DNA from 3 places in the Paenibacillus yanchengensis genome. Region 1 is predicted to be linked to each of the others. Evidence: riboswitches for the same ligand, from Rfam matches in the RefSeq annotation. Region 1 holds a riboswitch; each other region holds the start of a gene.
The links. Region 1 has a riboswitch for thiamine pyrophosphate ahead of thiC (phosphomethylpyrimidine synthase ThiC). Riboswitches for the same ligand answer to the same signal wherever they lie in the genome.
Positions count from the first base shown of each region.

Region 1 (5,463 bases):
CTTTCGGCAACATCTGCAACGCATCTCGTTCAGTAAACAACATCTGTCTTTGCAAATTGCTAGGTTCCACATAGTCTCTATCGACTAATCTAATTTTTTTCACACCTGCTCTAGTTAAATGTTGCGCCAGCGAAGCTCCTAATGCTCCGCTGCCAACAATTAAAACAGTCGCCTCTTGCAATAGCTGTTGACCTGACTGACCTATAGCAGCAAATTTTATTTGCCGAGAATATCGATCTTGCCAGATTACATCACCAGACGATTTACCCATAAATCTCATGCCCTGCCGCTTTAAAGGCTGCTGCTTTTTCCTTCATTCCTTCTTCAATCGCTTCTACCGAATCTAACCCTTTTTCCTCCGCATATTGCCTAATATCTTGCGTAATTCGCATAGAACAAAATTTTGGACCACACATTGAACAAAAATGAGCTGTTTTCGCACCTTCTGCTGGCAATGTTTCATCATGATAAGCAAGTGCTCGTTCTGGATCAAGCGCTAGATGGAACTGATCACGCCAACGGAACTCAAATCTTGCTTTCGATAGCGCATCATCTCTCTGCTTTGCACGAGGATGCCCTTTTGCCAAATCAGCAGCATGAGCAGCAATCTTGTATGTAATAACCCCTTCCTTCACATCATCTTTATTCGGCAAGCCCAAATGTTCTTTCGGAGTAACGTAGCACAGCATAGCAGTACCATACCAACCAATCATCGCTGCACCAATTGCAGAAGTAATATGATCATATCCCGGTGCTATATCAGTTGTTAATGGTCCAAGCGTATAGAAAGGCGCTTCATCACATGCAGCTAGCTGCCGATCCATATTCTCTTTGATCAAATGCATAGGTACATGCCCTGGTCCTTCCACCATTACTTGTACATCATGCTTCCAAGCAATTTTAGTTAGTTCCCCAAGCGTATCTAGCTCCGCAAACTGCGCATCATCATTAGCATCAGCGATAGAGCCTGGTCTTAACCCATCTCCAAGCGAAAACGCAACATCATATTGCTTCATAATTTCGCAAATATCTTCAAAATGCGTATATAAAAAATTCTCTCGATGATGTGCCAAACACCACGCTGCCATAATTGAACCACCACGTGATACAATGCCAGTTACCCGCTTCGCAGTTAGCGGAATATAACGCAACAATACTCCAGCATGAATAGTAAAATAGTCAACACCTTGTTCTGCTTGTTCAATTAACGTATCTCGAAACACTTCCCAGCTCAAATCTTCTGCTTTTCCATTTACTTTCTCAAGCGCTTGATAGATCGGCACCGTTCCAACCGGAACAGGGCTATTACGAATAATCCATTCTCGAGTAGTATGAATATTTTTACCTGTAGACAAGTCCATAATCGTATCGGCTCCCCAACGAGTCGCCCACGTCATTTTCTCTACTTCCTCTTCAATCGAAGATGCTACAGCTGAATTTCCGATATTAGCATTTATTTTAACGTGAAAGTTACGACCAATAATCATTGGTTCACTTTCCGGATGATTAACATTAGCGGGAATAATAGCACGCCCAGCAGCTACTTCACTTCGAACGAATTCCGGCTCCATTCCTTCACGAATAGCAATGAACTCCATTTCCTGGGTAATGATTCCTTTTCGAGCGTAGTGAAGCTGCGTTACATTTTGATCAGACTTCGCACGTAATGGACGTTTATTAACTAGCGGGAACAATTCTGAACCTCGCTGATTCATCGTTGTCATGGAAGAAAACCCGTTATCTTGTGGTTTGATTTCTCTCCCGTCATATTGTTCGCTATCCAATCGACTCGCTATCCATTGTTGCCGTAGTTTCGGTAACCCTTGTCGTACATCAGCACTATACGCTATATCCGTATAAGGACCGCTAGAATCATAAACCCGAATTGGTTCATTTTGAAACAGCTCTCCATTACGATCCGTACTATCAGACAAAGCGATTTCTCTCATCGGAACTTGAATCGTTGGATCACTACCTTCGACATACACTTTTTTACTTCCTGGCAACGCAGATTGAAACATAGACACAAAAAAACCTCCTAATGGAATAATATAAATCCCACCTAGAGGTCAATACAGACATATGAGAAAGTAACGGAGAATAATAACTTATCCACCCAAAAACACCGATCCAACTCGAATGATTGTACAAGCTAGAAATAAAAGTATCGATGCGTATTTGAATAAATTATCATTTCCAAGCGCAAAGCTCATTATAAAATAAAACAAGCTCGCTACCACTTTCCTACGCTGGCATGACCCAGATCAGGTTCTAAGGGACAAAAGCTTCTGCTTTATCTCAGCCATATTGGCGCCCCTAGTGGATTTCCTTCTTAAACTATAACTTGTATAAAAAAAATCGTCAACTCTTGTGTTTTTTAAACAAATATGGTAATTAAATAGGATGCTTTCTGATTATTCCAATTTAATTTTCGCTTGAAACAATCCTGCTTGACGCGCAGCCATATAAATAATAACAACGATTGGTCCCAAAAACACACCGATGACACCAACTAATTTGAAACCAACATACAAACTAATTAACGCCGGTAATGCCCCAATACCAACCGAATCGCCTAGTACTTTTGGCTCTACTATACGACGAACAACTGTAATAACTAAGAACAATATAATCAAACCTATACCAGTAAAAACATCACCTGTTAGTAACTGATAACTTGCCCATGGAACTAATACAGAACCAGTACCTAAAATCGGCAGTATATCCACAATAACGATTAACAATGCAATCGCCATCGGAAACTTTATGTTTAATATTAGTAGTCCGGCAAGTGCCAACAAATAGGTCATAGCGCTCAAAATAAATTGAGATCGAATAAACCCAAAAATAGATTTTCTTAAATTTTGCAACACTTTATCGACTTTTTGATGAGACTTTTCTTCGAATAACGTTAAAAATGATTGTTTCAACGTATTTAAACTATAGCTAAACATAAATACTGCAACCATAAACACGATAAAAAAGACGAACAACTCCGGTAAAGCTGTTGCAAATGAAAGGACTGATTTAGATAAACTTGCTGCCATCGAAGCTAAACTAGAGGTAAGACTGGATACCCAGTTTTCCAATTGTTGTGCTACATCCGGAGGCATATTTTCAAATAAAGTCGTTGATTCCTCTAATATGTAGTCAAAAAAGTTACCAGCACTATTTAAATATTGAGGAACTCTTTGTAGAAATGCATTCACTTCCGCAACAATTTTCACACCTAACAATGCAACTGCTCCAAGTAACAAAACAGTAAATAAAACGCTAGAAATAGTAGAACTAACTAGTCGATTAAACTTACATTTTTTAATGAAAAACTGCGTGATTGGCTCTAAAAATATGGCAATTACAAGCGCTAATACAAACGGAGCGCCGGCTGTAAATAACAAGTAAAGCAACAATAGTGCTACCGCTATAGAGACAATCGCTTTGATCGACAAATGTTTTCACCTCTCTTATTTTTTTTTAATCTATATGTGCACTACGCTGCAAAAAATCAACTTCTTTATAGTACATATCTTTTACGAGTAAATTAGGTCCAGCACAAGATGCAGCAGGGCAAAAACAATTGACACTCTGTGCTAAAGAACCTTGCAACCACTCATTAAACATATCATCTAACTTGGCATCTGCAATATTTCCAAACGCTGGAACCTCAGCGAAATCAGTAACAAACACATCACCAGAAAACAGATTAACATTCAATCGATTTCTACCATCAGGATCATTACGAACAGTAACATTTGGTTCATTAGCCAGTCTAGTCAATAGCTTCCGTTCTTTCGCATCATCACTACACTGATAAAACGGCAATGTCCCAAACAACATCCAAATATCTTTCTGGCGATGATCTAATAAACGTTCAATCGCTGCTAACATTTGTTGTCGTGAAATAACTGGTAAATTTTTTGCAAATGCACTTGGATACATTGGATGAACTTCATGTCGTTTGCAGCCCATCTCTACAATTAACTGATGGATTTGATCGATTTTTTCGTGCGTTCGATAATTGATCATTGATTCCGCAGACACTAACATATCCGTTTCACTTAATTTGCGGGCATTATCAATCATTCGCTCATATAACTTTGCTGTTGCTTGAGCCGTTACTTTATGATTAGCATTCGCAAATCCGATCTGATGAAACTCCTCAGCAGAAGTATAGTTAAAGGAAATATGCATAACGTCCAAATAAGGAATTAATGGTTCATATCGACTAAACGGCAAAGTAACATTCGAATTAATTTGAGAACGAAGCCCTCTCTCTCTCGCATATTTCAAAAGCGGTACAATATATTGCTGCACTGTTTTTTCCGAAAAAGACGGTTCTCCTCCAGTAATACTGATCGTCTCCAAATGTTCTACTTCTTCTAATCGATCTAGCATTTGCTTCAATGGAATTTTGTCCGGTTCGGCGAACACAAGTGTATCGCCTACCGCACAATGCTCGCAGCGCATATTGCATAAATTAGTAACCGTCATTTCAACACTAGTTAACTTATGTGTACCGTATTGTAACAACGATCGGAGGGGATCCCAAGGATCATTTTGTGGTGATAGAATAACTTGTCTCATTTTCTCTCTACTATTAATGTATGGCGAATTACTTCTACTCATTACTTATACACACCTGTTTCTTTCATATTTTGCTACTACTATTTTAATACTCTGCTAGCATCAAAAGCAAATCTTACTCCATGGTTTGTAAAAAGGAGCCTATGAAGGCTCCTTCTATATTCCGGATACTAAAGTTACACTTTTATTTAAATTGTTCACATCAACAATCATTACCGTTAATTGACTTGCCAAATCTATTTCATATGGCACTTTCAACTCTTCCCCTGCCTCATTATACAATATGCGGACAACCGGTCTGTGAGGATAACCCGAGTGAATTTTAACAACTACGCCAACTTCTCCAGTATTCAAATGAACAGTAATACCAAGCGGATAAATAGCTACATGATCTCGAAAATATTGCAGCATCCACTGTTCATATAATGTACCTGAGCCTGCATATAATCGCTCCACCGCTTCATGTGGCAACAACGGTCTTCTATATACTCGGTTAGTTGTCATCGCATCATAAGAATCAACAATGCCAATCCACTTCGCATATTCATGAATATCGTTTCCCTTTATCCCTCTAGGGTAGCCACTTCCGTCCAAGCGTTCGTGATGTTGTAATGCAGAATGAGCAACTAATAATGGCAAGTTAGGCTCTTTCTTCAAAATTTGATAACCTGCGAAAGAATGGCTTTGCATTTTGCTATATTCATCTTCGGTTAACTTCCCTGGCTTTTTTAATATATCTAAATCAATTTGCGTTTTACCGACATCGTGCAATAATGCGCCGAGCCCAAGTACCATCGTTTCATCGCGAGAATAACCATGGGATAACCCTAACAATGTTGTATACACACATACATTCAACGAATGTTGATATAAATAATG
Region 1 is NZ_JBHUMH010000045.1:27,405-32,867, reverse strand. Features, by position in the region: gene ACFSTH_RS12200 (ThiF family adenylyltransferase) at 1-271, opposite strand, end outside; gene thiC (phosphomethylpyrimidine synthase ThiC) at 264-2,021, opposite strand; TPP riboswitch at 2,225-2,328, opposite strand; gene ytvI (sporulation integral membrane protein YtvI) at 2,415-3,449, opposite strand; gene yfkAB (radical SAM/CxCxxxxC motif protein YfkAB) at 3,475-4,626, opposite strand; gene ACFSTH_RS12180 (HD-GYP domain-containing protein) at 4,741-5,463, opposite strand, start outside.

Region 2 (5,463 bases), on a different contig from region 1:
AGACATTTTCAACTCATCACCACTAGCAATCCAACCATCTGCTACTTCTTGCGCAATATCCGATTCAGAAAGAGTAACTGCAACAACAAAATCAGAAATCATATAAAAATAAGCGGCATCAATCCAACGCTCATAATCATCCTTTGTCATCGCATTCGGATCAGCAATGACACCGGCAAAATACATCGCATCATAATTCCCTGTCGCATATAGCTGTTCAGCAAGTGGTTGATTGATTTTAATTTGCCGTCTCATCGGTTTCATTTCCCCAGTTGTCACACCAAAAAGCGGCTCTTGCGCCCCATTACTCATATATATCTTTTTCATCCGCTCTTTGCTCAACTGCTCCAATTGCTGCATGACTTCTTCAAATGTTAACATAGCAATCCCCTTCTCTGCTTGATACAAACATTTTACTATCCGCTCATCTATTCTACTATACTACAATAGTATCGTGAGGAATAATGGAGTAACAAGTGTTATTTTTTTCAAGCTCCCTGTACTACCTATCGCTGCCAAGTTACCTTTTGTCCCGTATCCCCATCGCTTAGTAGCATTTTATCCCATTATATTCCAAGTATTCTACTGAGTAAAGGGTATACGCTACACCTTTCCCCTCCAACGGGTTAACCGTTTCTCGAGAAGAACAATAAGCCCATAGACGACCATACTTAAACAAACAATGATCACTATGCCGATAAATACTCGATCCGCTCGAAAAGCTGATTTAGCGATAATCATGTAAGCACCGATACCGATATTGGAGCCTAGCCACTCTGCAATAAATGCAGCCATCACACTATATACAGCAGAAATTTTTAAGCCAGAAAATAAAAAAGGAACTGCATGGGGCAATTCTAATTTCCAAAACAACTGTTTTTTGTTAGCTCCCGACATTAACATATAGTTGTACAGCGTCGTATCTGTTTGGGCAAATCCATTTAAAGTCGATAACGTAATTGGAAAAAAACAAACGATGATGATCATAATCATTTTAGGTAATAAACCAAAACCAAACCATAACATCAACAATGGAGCGAGCGCAATGATCGGTACATTTTGACTAATAATTAGAAACGGGTACAGTGTTATTTTTACTAGTGGAAAAAAGTGTAGCAGTACCGCCAACATAATACCTACTGTCACGCCTGCTGCAAAACCAACAATGGTCGTTCGCACAGTCTCTACCGTATGACCCCATAGACGAGGAAAGCTATCATATGCTTCTGTAGCAATTTCGACAGGGCTTGGTAGCATCCATTTAGGGATGTGAAATATTAAGGTGGCTAATTGCCACAACACTAAAAATAGAATTGCCGCCCCTATGGGCAGCAACCAGTTTTTCCAGCTCCTAGCATTCGAATTCGATGCCATCGCTACATATACCTTTCCGTTAATCCGGCGATCGAAATACCTTTTGGATCGTAATGAATTTTAATTTGTGAAGAAATACTTACTCCAGCTCCTATCGTTCCTAATTCAATATTCACTTGTTTCACAATGTCCAGAAGCTGTGCTAAGTCCCCTTCCATCGTTGTATCCAATGGTCCTACGACATACTTAACGCCTGAACGTTCAATAATACCGACGACCCGATCAATGTAAGCTGATGAATCTTCCGTCCGAAATATCGTTTCCAAACTCATAATCGCATTAGACATTAGCAATGTTCTCCTCATCTCTAGCAAATAATGAAACGATCTATTATCGTTGCTTTGCTAACTTTTCAATCGTTAACCAGATTAATAATTAATTAGCTTTAGGTAAAAAGGCATTCGTAAACGCCGCCGCTGCATCAAATGTTCCATCTAGTAAATCATATTCTTGCAACCATTTCGCATAGTTTTCCCATACTTCTAATTTCTGAACACCCCACTGCTGCGCGTCATCTTGATAACGAGGGCTTAACCACTTTTGACTAGCCATAACTAATTCCTCATCTAGTTCGGGAACAGCATCTAGCAAAATACGAGCAGACTCATCGGGATGTGCAATAGCGTACTCATAACCTGCTGTTGTTGCTGCCATAAATGCTTTTACCAGTTCGGGCTTCTGTTCTATCGTCTGTTCATTAGAAATAATAACCGGTGTATAATAATCCAATTTGTGTGAATAATCTTTCAAAAAGATGGTGTCAATCTCTATCCCACGAAGCTCCGCTTCAATGCCTGCCCAACCATAATATATCCAAGAAAAATCAATATCTCGTTGTACCGAAGTGAAAAAATCTGCTTCGCCTACATTTAATATTTTCACATCGCTAGCATCTGCTACACCATCTGCCACCATCAATGCTTCAATGATTGCTGGTTCAGCAGCAGCACCGAATCCTCCGAAGGTTTTACCTGCAAAATCTTTTGGCGCTTTAATGTTTTTTTCTACAGGTGCTGCAAATACAGCCGTATTATGTTGAATGACAGCCGCTATCGAAACGACAGGTACTTCTTGCAATCTAGCATCTGTCACTCCTTCTTGAAAACTAACACCAAACTGCGCTTGCCCCGATCCAACAACTGCATTCGGACCACTTGAGCCTGGCAAAATGATATCAACATTTAAACCTTGCTCCGCATAAAAACCTTTATCCCGCGCCACATACAAACCAGTATGATTCGTATTAGGCGACCAGTTAAGTACAAGCGTAACATCCGTTAACTTCTCTTGTTTATTTCCATTTCCCGCTTGTTGCGCTTGATTGTTTCCCTTGTTTGCTTGATTTCCACCAGCACATGCGCTTAATACAACCATCATCGCCAACAACATCACGATCCACTTAGTTGAAACTTTGTTCATCATCTGTCTCCCCCTAGATTGTCTGAAAGTTTTTTTCACCAAAAAAATATACCAAAAAACGCCCCCAGATCTGCGAATGATCCAAGGACGTTGATAACTAAAGATTGTTAAGTGCATTACAAAAAAATGCAGTACAATACTACCAATAGCATGTCCCTCCGCTGGCATTATCCAGATCAGGTAAATGGGTCAGTGTCTTCTGTGGGACACAATCTCAGCCGGCCATATCCAGCACCCCTAGCTCTATTCAATTACGCCTATCATTATAGCCCAAGTGATTACTTTTTGTCTACTTGCAACTTTGCTGCTTTTTACATACACTTTGCATCAGATACTTTTTTAATAGAATAGGAGATTGATCAAACATGTTAGAGCAAACAGTCGTTGAGCAAATTAGAACCACTTCTCTAGAGCAAGAAGCAAGTCGGATATTTGATCCATTCGCACTAGACATCATTCTGGAACAACAGTGGTTCAAACTATTCGTTCCCAAAGCACTCGGCGGTAGCCAAACACCACTCCCAGAAGCTTTGAAACTATATGAATATACATCTTGGGTCGATGGCAGCTTCGGCTGGGCAACTACGATCGGATCTGGTGGTGGATATTTTGCTGGATACATGAAACCTGATGCGGCAAATCAAATATTCTCCCCTGCTAATGCGGTTATCGCTGGTAGCGGTTCTTCGATTGGAACAGCCATTCCTGTTGATGGTGGATACATCGTCAATGGATCGTGGCCCTATTGCAGTGGTTCCACCTATGCCACCACCTTTACCGCTAACTGTACGCTAACAAAAGAAAACCAAGACGATGCGCCATCACCCATTTTCACCATTACTTTAAAACCAGACCAAGTAGAAATTATACCAACATGGGCAGCTTTTGGTCTAAAAACAACGAATAGTCACACGATTGTTGCCCGTGATCAATTTGTACCAGTAGAGCGGACATTCCAGCTAGAAACACAAACGTTATTTTTGGATGACCCATTTTTCAGCTATCCTTTTGTTCCATTCGCTCAAGCTAGTTTTGCAGCAGTTGGTATCGGCATTGCCAAACATCTACTAGACGAAGCATCACAATTTGTGCTGGATCGTCAAGCAGCATGGGAAGCAGCTCATCCGGGTAGATTCTCCTTTGTTACGAGCCGAATAGAACAAGCAAAAATGACGCTGCATGATGCTGTATCTACCTTTTACGCAGTAACTACCGCTTCATGGGAAGCGCATGTTAACGGGGAAACGTTAAGTGAACAGTCGCTACAGCAAGTAACAGAAGTATGCCAACGAGCAGCTCGTATCGCACTCCATTGTGGACAACAGCTAATGCCTTACTTAGGCATGTCCGCAATTATGGAAAACAACGCGATTAATCAAATTTGGCGAGATTTGCAAACCGCTTGTCAACACAACATGTTGATTGCTTTTGAATAATAGTTAATTAACATTGGATGGAGGTATACCACATGCGATTTCTCATTGCACCCGACTCCTTCAAAGGCAGCTTAACAGCAAAGCAAGTAGCTACAACGATAAAACGAGCAATTGAAGATGTCTGGCCAGCAGCTTCCACTGTTCTAATGCCGATGGCTGACGGTGGCGAAGGTACAGTGGAAGCCATTGTAGACGCTATAGATGGACAATATATCTCCACTCAGGTGACAGGACCACTAGGGACGAAAGCGACGGCGACCTGGGGAATTATTGCCGAGCAGCAACCAACTGCTATCATCGAAGTAGCAAATATTTGTGGATTAACGATGGTACCACTAGAGGAACGAAACCCACTGCACACTACCTCTTATGGCGTAGGCGAAATCATTCTCGCAGCATTCGATCAAGGTATTCGTTCCTTCATTATTGGGCTTGGCGGCAGTGCAACTAACGATGGTGGTATCGGAATGCTGACTGCTTTGGGAGTCCAATTTTACGACAACAACAATAACTTGCTGCCCGGTTTTGGCCGAGATTTAGCACACATAGCAAAAGTCGATTATCGCCATCTCGATACTCGACTTCAGCATTGCCACTTTATCGCTGCCACCGATGTACAGAACACATTGCTTGGCAGCCAAGGAGCTACAACTATATTCGCTCCCCAAAAAGGAGCAACTCCAGCGGTAGTCCAAATGATGGAACTACAGATGAATAACTACGCTAATCTCGTCGAACAACATCTCGGACAACCGTACAAACAGTTGCCCGGTAGTGGCGCTGCCGGTGGGATAGCATTTGCCCTATTAACGATAGGCGCAACCATTTCCGCTGGAGCAAACGTAGTAGCCGAAACGATGAAACTCGACGAGCAATTTCCATTAGTCGATTGGGTCATTACAGGCGAAGGATTGAGCGACGAGCAAACACTGTACGGAAAACTTCCTATCTATATCGCCACAAAAGCGAAACAACATCACAAAAAATGTCTCCTCATCTCGGGAAGTTTGGGTAACAATACGGAGGCACTATCCGAACATTTTGCCGCTTGCTTTGCAACTATATCACGTCCAGTCGATCTAATTACATGCTTACAAGAAGCAGAACATAACCTCTGGCAAACAACGAAACAAATTATCCAATTGATAAAAAATGTGCACGCCGAGTAACAGTACAATAGAACAAGTAAACTATGTATCTCTCTGCTTATAGTAAAAGCTACAATTGGTAAATT
Region 2 is NZ_JBHUMH010000015.1:18,382-23,844, forward strand. Features, by position in the region: gene ACFSTH_RS06915 (DNA alkylation repair protein) at 1-381, opposite strand, end outside; gene ACFSTH_RS06920 (ABC transporter permease) at 604-1,374, opposite strand; gene ACFSTH_RS06925 (thiamine-binding protein) at 1,377-1,661, opposite strand; gene ACFSTH_RS06930 (ABC transporter substrate-binding protein) at 1,750-2,796, opposite strand; TPP riboswitch at 2,930-3,042, opposite strand; gene ACFSTH_RS06935 (acyl-CoA dehydrogenase) at 3,159-4,229, shown strand; gene ACFSTH_RS06940 (glycerate kinase) at 4,262-5,398, shown strand.
Region 2: another riboswitch for thiamine pyrophosphate. It lies ahead of ACFSTH_RS06930 (ABC transporter substrate-binding protein); the one in region 1 lies ahead of thiC (phosphomethylpyrimidine synthase ThiC).

Region 3 (5,463 bases), on a different contig from region 1:
AGGTGAGTTTTTTGGGACAAAACAAAGTGGATTGCCAGAGTTTCGTCTAGCTGATCTTGTTAGTGATTACCAATTATTAGAAGAGGCTCGTGACGACGCTACTCAGTTAACAGCCAGTGAGCAGTTTTGGAACGATAATCAGTATACTGCTTTACAATTATATTTAAAAAAAGATGAGAAGTTTCAAGGAGAACAATTTGATTAGGCAATATTTACCTCCATGCCGCATATAGTAAAGATAGTCTGCTGTGAATAAGCAGCTTTATTATTAGTAAATCGTTAGAAATGGAATGCAGCATGGAGGTGGCTTCAATGAGTTATCAAAATTATGGGGTGAGCCCTGAGCTAGTTGCTCGTGTGAAACGAAAAATGAAAAATCCGCTGTACAAAGACAAAATGAAAAAGTTGCTTGATGGTGTAACGAAAGCAGATTTGCAAAATCGAGCAAAAGTAAGGCGGCTTGTTAAACAAAGCGCTGCAATTGTATCTGAAAAATTGACAGATCATGAAGAACAACAAATGGTTGCCTTTGTATTAGCGCAAAAAATCGATCCTAATAACACGATCCACTTGCTTAAATTATGGAGTATGTTTCGTTAGAAACGCAACTGTTCCACTGTTTTATAACGTTCGATAAAATGAACGCTATCTAATCGAGCATTACCTACTTCTGGAGTAACAGCATATACTTCCATTTGATCGGCAGCATATGGTTGCAATAACGGCAACAGCAGCTCCGGCTGCTGGATGCTGCGGTCTAGCCAAGTAGCAGTCGCTTGCTTATCTAGTAATACTGGCATACGGTGGTGTACCGGAGCTACTACATCGTTAGCTTCTGTTGTAATAATCGAACAACTGCTTATTTTTTCATTGTCAGGAGAAATCCATGTATCGTAGATGGCTGCCATATTAAATAGATGGTGATTTTTTGGAATAAAGCGCATCGGTTGTTTACCAGTCGAAGTTGTTTTCCATTCATAAAAACCATCGGCAGGAATAATACACCGTTTACGTACAAATGAAGTTTTAAACGCTGGTTTTTCTGTAATAGATTCCGCACGTGCATTGATCATCTGATGAGCCATTTGTTTGTTTTTTGCCCAGTTGGGAATAAAACCCCATTGCAGCAAACCGAGTCGATTTGCTTGTCCATCATGGATGACGGCTGGTATTTGTTGCGTTGGTGCTATATTATAACGTGGTTCATAAGCTGGTAAGATGATTGTCGACAGTTCATAATACAGCATTAAATCTTCCAAAGATACGGTTAACGTATATCTTCCACACATCGTAATTTCTCCTTTCTTTGTTCTCTATTATAACATGGTTTGCTTATTCATTTTGTAAGGTGACTACGATAAGTTCTGGTCGATTGAATAAGCGAAGAGGGACAACACTATTACCAAGTCCTCTGCTAACAATCATAGTCGTTTCATCTACGGTGTGACTTCCACTAGTATACTTCGGAAAAAAACCTTGACCCGGAGCAATTAGTCCGCCGACAAAAGGAATTCTAAACTGTCCGCCATGCGCATGACCAGAAAATACTAAGTCAATCTTATGATCTACATATACATCAAAAAGTTCGGGTCTATGGGACAAAAGGATAGTGAATGCTTGCTGCTTATTTGCAGAGAGTTTATTTAGTCTCTCTTCTAGATTTAAAGGATTATTATTTTCTAAATTGCTGCCTCCACTAAAAGCGGGATCAGATAAGCCGATGAGTTCGATAACATCACCGTTTTTTTCAATTTGCATTTCGTTATCATCCATCATCATTACGCCTGCTACTTCTAATTTGTTCTTTAATTCAGGAAGTATTCCTTCTCTTGACTCATGATTACCTGTGACATAATAAACCGGAGCAAGTTTCATCGCACCTTCAATAAATTGCATAGCTATCGCGATATTAGTGCTTCTACTATCGACGAGATCTCCTGTAACTACGATCATATCGGGATTCTTTTTCTTTATTTTCTTCAGTAATGTTGATTGATTTTTGCCAAATGATTTGTTATGTAAATCAGATACTTGAACAATAGTATAGCCATCAAAACTTTCCTCAATTTTCGGATTACTATAGTTGATCACGGTCGTAACGATGCCATTATTTTGCCAAAAAACAAATAACGCTAATAACATTAAAACTATTAATACTATACCAACTATACGCATCATATTAAATTTCCGTCCTCGCTGTTTAAAATTGACTTGCATTTGTGTCATAAAGCAGCTACCTCCAATATTTACTGTCTCACTTAAATTATAGTACATAAAATTGTTTTTTTCTGTGTAGTATAAATGGATGTGCATAATTAACCATTAAAAGTATTTATATACATATTTTAATGTCACTCTTACTTACTTAAAATACCCGCCTATTTTTTCCAACAACAAAAAACCAGTTAATAGTATAAATCATTAACTGGTTTTGCAGGAAGGATACAGTTAAGGAGTAATGCCCTTAAAGTAATTTTCATTGAATATAATACTAGGATGATGGGGATTCAGTTGTATTGCTTGTTGGTGATGCTCTAGCGCCTGCTTGCGGTTTCCTATACGATCGTAACAAAGTGTTAGCTGCAAATGAGGCATCCACGTCCAAGAAGCGTAGTCAATTGGACTGAGTTGTTGTTTTGGAATAGTTAACGTTGTCGCTAAATTAAACCAATAGATAGCTTTTAACCATTGCTGCTTTTCTACAAACATATTGCCAAATTGGCAACAGAATTCAGCACGTGGAGTATCATACGTTAGCGTACGAAGTAGTGCTTCCATTTGTTTTTCTCGATCTTTCAGACGTCCATGGCATTCTGCTAATTTCATACAAGCGTTAATTTCGTCTTCAACCCAGCCTAATTTGGTAGCTAAAAACTGCTCATATTCCGCAATAGCTTCTTCATAACGACCATTGTCACGTAGTTCATTGGCGAAATAGTATAGATCACGTGGGGAGAAGGTATGGTTTTCTTTTCGTTTTGTTAAATATATTTGTAAATTACGATCGGTATACTGCTTTTCTTTGTGATGAGTAACAGCAATGTCACTATGGTGTATGTTACCACCAACTTCTAAATACTCATGGACAAAGCCAATCCAGCGGAAATTGTTTTCCCGTTTTACTAGACGATTTCGTCTTAAACTGTAGGTTGGTTTACCATCTTGATCAAATGATAAGTGATAGTTCATTGTAACGCTATCGTAAGTAAATGGTTCCACTTTTTTGAGGGAAATCAGTTTTTCTAGATCACTTTTTTGCAATACATCGTCAGCGTCTAACCATAGTATATAATCTTTTGTTGCTTGTCCGAAGCTGAAATTACGAGCGGCAGCAAAATCATTAATCCATGTAAAATTATATATTTTGGCATGAAAAGAAGCGGCAATTTCTTTTGTGTTATCCGTTGATCCAGTATCAACGATAATGATTTCATCGACAGCATCTTGGACAGAGGCAAGGCAACGCGCTAAGCTATCTTCTTCATTTTTCACAATCATACATAAACTGATCGTAAACATAGGATGGTTCATCCTTTCCGGAGCTAATGTCATCACAGAGCTAATGCTATACCATATGTAGCAGCTATCAAAAAGGTGACGCATGACAAATTGCAATTTATTTGATATGATGAGTCTGTTAGTTATTTTGGTTTAACTCTGGGGAGCTGGTAATACCGGCTGAGAGGAGATGAGTACATCTCGACCCATGACCTGATCCGGATAATGCCGGCGTAGGAAGCATATTTGGGCATTTTGTTTATAGCAGTGGGAGACTAGTACGTTAGTCGTTGTTATGGATGAAGTGTAGCAGTGGTTATTCGCTGACAAATCGCGTTCTTCCGGATCAGGAGGAACGTTTTTTTTCGTTCACAGACACATAAATAGAAAAGGGATGGAGTGGAGTAGTTAATATGACTCACAAAAAGAGAAGTTGGAGAAACAGTTATATTGTATTGTTATTAGTAAGTATTTTGGTAGTAGCTGGCTGCGGAAGTGGGAAGAATAATGAGGCTGGTACAGAAAATGAAGTTACGGACAATCCTACTGAATTACAAAAGGTACAGCTAGTGCTAGACTATACGCCGAATACGAATCATACGGGATTGTATGTCGCACGAGATAATGGTTATTTTGCAGAACAAGGACTAGAAGTAGAAATTATTGCACCAGGTGAGAGTGGAGCAAGTGCTGTTGTGGCGGCAGGAACTGTTCCGTTTGGAATAGGGTATCAAGAGGCGGTAACACAAGCTCGTATTGCTGGTTTGCCACTTGTATCGTTAGCAGCAATTATTCAACATAATACATCTGGATTTGCTTCTCCCAAAGAAAAGGGGATTGATTCTCCAAAGAAATTTGAAGGAATGCGCTATGGTGGTTGGGGAGACCCGGTTGATCAGGCTGTTATTGAAGCGTTAATGAAAGCTGAACAAGCTGATTTTAGCAAAGTAGATTTACTAAGTATTGGTGATGGAGACTTTTTTGCAGCGGTTAAGCGAGATATTGACTTTGCATGGATCTTTTATGCGTGGACAGGTATAGAGGCGGAATTACGTGGGGTTGATTTGAATATGATTTATTTGACGGATTACACAGATAAATTAGATTACTATACTCCGCTTGTAATGACAAACGAAAAAATGATTGCAGAGCAGCCAGAGACAGTAAAAGCGTTTGTAGCAGCGGTAGCCAAAGGTTATCAGTATGCGATCGATCAGCCGACAGAAGCAGCAGAAGTGTTAATAAAAGCTGTACCAGAGCTTGATGCTGAGTTAGTGCGAGCGAGTCAAGCGTGGTTAAGCCCGCGTTATCAAGATGATGCTCCGCGTTGGGGAGAGCAAAAACTATCTGTATGGGAAAATTATGCAGAGTGGATGCTGGATAGTGGATTGTTGGACAGCTCATTAGAAGCAGAAAAAGCATTTACCAATGACTTTTTACCAGCAGCAAAATAAATGATTTAGATACATGATGTGAAAAAAATAATAAGTAGATAGGAGGAGCTGGCGGTAGAATGATTGTTCATTCTGTTGCTAGCAGCTACGATTGATGAACAATAAATCGCATTTACGTCATCTTTGGTTTAAAATATGGCCGCCAGCTACTGCGATGATACTGCTGCTTGCCTTGTGGCAAGCAGCAGTATCGTTTGGCTGGGTGTATGATTGGATAGTTCCTGCACCATTAGCAGTAGTGCAGGAGACCATTCATAATTGGGACTTAATTCAACAACACGCATCGGCTACATTGCAGCTAACGCTACTAGGATTTTCGTTTGGTGCAGGTGCTGGATTTGTTATAGCAATCTTGCTGCATCTGAGCCCACTACTACGTTCGGCTATGTATCCGTTACTTATATTATCGCAAAACATTCCAGTCATCGTTATTGCTCCGCTTCTTACGATGTTACTAGGATTTGGATTATTGCCAAAAGTATTATTACTAACGCTTGTTTGTTTTTTCCCA
Region 3 is NZ_JBHUMH010000064.1:202,540-208,002, reverse strand. Features, by position in the region: gene recG (ATP-dependent DNA helicase RecG) at 1-205, shown strand, start outside; gene ACFSTH_RS20870 (stage VI sporulation protein F) at 313-600, shown strand; gene ACFSTH_RS20865 (SOS response-associated peptidase) at 597-1,289, opposite strand; gene ACFSTH_RS20860 (metallophosphoesterase) at 1,333-2,226, opposite strand; gene ACFSTH_RS20855 (glycosyltransferase) at 2,449-3,519, opposite strand; TPP riboswitch at 3,649-3,755, shown strand; gene ACFSTH_RS20850 (ABC transporter substrate-binding protein) at 3,912-4,952, shown strand; gene ACFSTH_RS20845 (ABC transporter permease) at 5,047-5,463, shown strand, end outside.
Region 3: another riboswitch for thiamine pyrophosphate. It lies ahead of ACFSTH_RS20850 (ABC transporter substrate-binding protein); the one in region 1 lies ahead of thiC (phosphomethylpyrimidine synthase ThiC).